One region of the Blautia sp. JLR.GB0024 genome, then DNA from elsewhere that is predicted to be linked to it. Evidence: a T-box and tRNA genes for the amino acid it is inferred to sense, from the RefSeq annotation. Region 1 holds a T-box; the other holds one or more tRNA genes.
What was found. A T-box is a leader RNA that pairs with one kind of tRNA and senses whether it is charged. The one in region 1 lies ahead of thrS (threonine--tRNA ligase), so its partner is inferred to be a tRNA-Thr.
Positions count from the first base shown of each region.

Region 2: it has a tRNA-Thr gene. The T-box ahead of thrS (threonine--tRNA ligase) is inferred to sense a tRNA for this amino acid. The anticodon was not compared.

Region 1 is NZ_JBANBF010000018.1:60,560-62,762, forward strand. Features, by position in the region: gene thrS (threonine--tRNA ligase) at 1-1,022, opposite strand, end outside; T-box leader at 1,082-1,276, opposite strand; gene sigG (RNA polymerase sporulation sigma factor SigG) at 1,389-2,168, opposite strand.
Region 2 is NZ_JBANBF010000006.1:138,513-140,715, reverse strand. Features, by position in the region: gene V8Q34_RS15350 (oxidoreductase) at 1-252, shown strand, start outside; gene bilS (flavodoxin family protein BilS) at 335-859, shown strand; gene V8Q34_RS15340 (Zn-finger containing protein) at 865-1,272, shown strand; tRNA gene V8Q34_RS15335 (tRNA-Thr) at 1,319-1,391, shown strand; gene V8Q34_RS15330 (ABC transporter ATP-binding protein) at 1,664-2,203, shown strand, end outside.

The sequences.
Region 1 (2,203 bases):
TAATACTGGAAGGGGCAGGTCATGGGGCGCAGAGCAAACACTTCTTTGTCTGTCTCCTCATCTCCCAGAACAAACATGCCGTCCTTGTAGTGGTCCCAGTGACCGGATATCTTGTATAAGTCACTTTTGGCCATGAGGGGTGTTTTGGTACGGATATAGCCCCAATTGTTGTCCTCCTCATCCTCGATCCATCTCTGGAGTGTCTGGATGATCTTAGCGCCTTTTGGCATCAGCAGGGGAAGGCCCTGTCCGATCACATCAACGGTGGTGAATAATTCCATTTCACGTCCAAGCTTGTTGTGGTCACGTTTTTTGATCTCTTCCAAGTGCTGGAGATATTCGTTCAGCTCATCCTTTGTGGAAAAGGCGCTGCCGTATATTCTCTGCAGCATGGGTTTGCTGGAATCCCCTCTCCAGTAAGCACCTGAGGAGGAGGTCAGTTTAAACGCTTTGATGCCTTTTGTGTTCATAAGATGAGGTCCTGCGCACAGATCAACGAAATCTCCCTGGGAGTAGAAGGAAATCTCAGCATCTGCGGGAAGGTCTGTGATCAGTTCCACTTTGTAGGGTTCTTCTTTTTCTGTCATGAGGCGAATGGCCTCCTCTCTTGGGAGCGTGAAGCGTTCGAGTTTGTTTCCTTTCTTGATGATCCGTTTCATCTCTTTTTCCAGTTGGTCAAGGTCCTCTCTGGAAAATGGTTCTGCCTCAAAGTCATAGTAGAAGCCGGTGTCGATTGCCGGCCCGATTGCCAGTTTGGCATTGGGAAACAGATGTCTGACAGCTTCAGCCAGTACATGGGAGCAGGTATGGCGGACAACACGAAGTCCTTCCGGATCTCTGGCTGTGAGAATGTTCAGGCTGCAGTCCTTGTGGATGACAGTTCTTAAATCCACGATCTGACCGTCCACCTGGCCTGCGCAGGCAGCCCGTGCCAGTCCTTCGCTTATGTCAAAGGCAATGTCAATGACTGATTTGGATTCCGTATATTCTTTTACGGAGCCGTCTTTTAATGTGATCTTCATTCTTTTTTCCTCCATGAGTAATTGATTAAATAAAAAAACCCTGAACAATCCTAAGACTGTTCAGGGACGATAAACAAGATACCGCGGTTCCACCCTTTTTGCAAATACCACTCATTCAGACGATAACGGTGTCGGCCGGACTTTATTAAAGCCGCTCCAGGGTGGTCTTCAAATGTTTCCCCATAGAATGCTCACACCGTATGCATTCCTCTCTGCATGGATAGACATTTTACTCTTCCTGTCTACGCGTTGGATCATATGGCAGAATGCAGCGGCAGACCTGTTGAAAGGCGGCGGATACATTCTGAATTGGTGTTTAGCATATCATCTATGGGCGTGAATGTCAAGTCAGGAGCGTGAGGATTTTCAGGGACGGAGATAGTTTTTCATGTTTTTCAGCGCGTGCTTTTCCAGACGGCTGACCTGAGCCTGGGAGATGCCGATTTCCCGGGCAACCTCCATCTGGGTTTTTCCTTCGTAGAAACGCATTTCGATAATGTGTTTTTCCCTGTCATCCAGGCGTTTCATGGCCTCCTTCAGGGACAGATCCTCGATCCAGTTTTCCTCTCTGTTCTTTTTATCACTGATCTGATCCATAACATACAGGGTATCCCCGCCCTCTGTGTATACAGGTTCGTAGAGGCTGACCGGGCTTTGGATGGCATCCAGGGCATAGACAATGTCTTCTTTTTCAATGCCGATCTCCTCGGCAATCTCATTGATGGTGGGCTCTTTGAGATTTTTCTTGACGTAATTTTCTTTGGCATAGATGGCTTTGTACGCTGTATCCCGGAGAGAACGGCTGACCCGGATAGAGTTGTTGTCGCGCAGATACCTGCGGATCTCACCGATGATCATGGGAACCGCATAAGTAGAAAATTTCACGTTCAGTGTCGTGTCGAAATTGTCAATGGCCTTCATCAGCCCAATGCAGCCAATCTGGAAGAGATCATCTACATTTTCGTTGCTGGCGGAGAAGCGTTTGATGATACTGAGCACCAGCCTCAAATTTCCCTTGATATATAATTCTCTGGCTTCCGTATCTCCCTTTTTGATCCGCTCGAACAGAATGTCTTTCTCTTCATTGGTAAGTACAGGGAGTTTGGAAGTGTTCACACCGCATATTTCAACTTTATTAAGTGCCATTGCAAGAATCCTCCTGGAAATTTTAATGTCTAGTA
Region 2 (2,203 bases), on a different contig from region 1:
GCGGTAAATGGTATCACAAGCCCACAGATGGCCCAGGACGTATTGGAGCGCACCGATGTGGATATGATCGACATTGCGCGGGGGATCATTGTGAATTATAATTGGGCTAAAGATGCCAGAGAAGGCCGGGATACAGGAAAATGTCTGCACTGCAGGCGCTGTCTGTGGTGCGAGAATCCGGAAACCTGTGCCGGCAGAAAAGTCCTTAAGAAAAATCTGAGAAGAAAAAAGGAATTTATAGACAATTTATAATTTTTAAGAGTCAGGAAATATCTATTTGTCTGTCATCGTGCTATTATTAATATATCGTAAAAATGAGAGAGGATGATACCACATGAAGACGCAGGTATTGTATAAGAGCAGAACGGGCAACACGGAAAAGCTGGCAAAGGCCATATTTGCAGCAGTTCCGGGCTCGGATAAGGACATTGCCCGGCTGGACGGGCAGACAGACTATGATATGGCGGACATTTATTTTATCGGTTTCTGGACAGACAGAGGAAGCGCCAGCGTAGAAGTTCTGGATTATCTGGGCTCCCTGCAGGGAAAGAAGATCGCATTGTTCGGCACCTGCGGAATGGGAGAAAGCCCGGAGTATTTTAAGAAGATTGAGGAGAACATCCGGGTTTTCATAGAGGATGACAATGAATATCTAGGCGCATTTATCTGCCAGGGCAAGATGCCGATTCAGGTCAGGGAAAAATACAACCGTATGAGAAACGGGGATAATGACAGGCAGATTGACACCATGATACGGAATTTTGATATGGCCATGCTGCATCCTGATATGGATGATCTGGAGCATGCGGCACAGTTTGTGAGCAAAATATATGAATCATTAGAGAAGGATGGGAATTAAGAATCATGAAAGAAAAATTTGCAAGGTTTATGGCAGGACGCTACGGCACAGACAGGCTGAACCAGTTTATGCTGATCGTACTTCTGGTCTGTGCTGTCATCAATATGTTCATCAGAAATGGATATGTTTCCATGCTGCTGACTTCCTGGGAGATTCTGCTGATCGTTTTTATTTACATCAGAATGTTTTCAAGAAATCTCACGAAACGTTATGCTGAGAATCAGAAGTATCTGGCTGTGGAAAACAAGGTACGCCATTTTTTCGGACAGAAAAAATATATCCAGCAGCAGAGAAAGGATTACCACATTTATTCCTGCCCAAACTGCAAGCAGAAGATTCGTATTCCGAAGGGAAAAGGCAAGGTAAGCGTGCGCTGTCCAAAATGTGGGACAGAATTTGTAAAAAATAGTTGAAATTTTCTCAAAATCGTGTATAATATCACTTGTGTGTGAAACACAAGCTGGAATAGCTCAGTCGGTAGAGCACTTCACTCGTAATGAAGGGGTCGTGAGTTCGAGTCTCATTTCCAGCTTTTCAGAATCCCGCAGATATGCGGGATTCTTTGTCTTTTCAGAGCTAAAAGCGCAAGGTCCTATAGCAGGACTTTACGCTTTCTTTGTTTTTCAGCGGGTTACACATTCGCCAATACTGCTCACAGCCAGCCGATATTTTAATAACAGAGAATAAAATGGATAAAATACATCTGAATTGCCCGCCGGGAATTGACAACGCCGAACATTTGTGCCATTATATACCAGAGATAGTTTAACAAATAACAATGTTAAGATTAGAAAAGGACACTACATGAACGATATACGACACCTGCAAGAAACTCCCGCGGATTCTGCAGTGGCAGATGCGGGAAAAGAGACGTTACTGGAACTTAAGGGGATAAGCAAGAGCTTCGGGACCACAGACGTGCTCAAAGATATTGACCTTTCGATAGAAAGAGGAGAATTCATCACATTCTTAGGCGCTTCCGGCTGCGGAAAAACCACAACTCTGCGTATCATTGCCGGGCTGGAAATGCCGGACAAAGGCCAGGTGATTCTGGAAGGCCGGGATGTGACCATGCTGGAGCCCCATCAGAGGGATGTGAATACAGTGTTTCAGAATTATGCCCTGTTTCCCCATATGAATGTGGAGGCAAACATCGGCTATGGCCTGAGAATCCGTAAGGTTCCAAAAAATGAAATCAGGGAAAAAGTAAAGAAAATGCTGGATCTGGTTCAGCTCTCCGGCTATGAAAAGCGTATGCCATCAGAACTGTCAGGCGGGCAGAAGCAGAGGGTTGCCATTGCCCGCTCCCTGATCAACAGCCCAAAACTCCTGCTTTTGGATGAG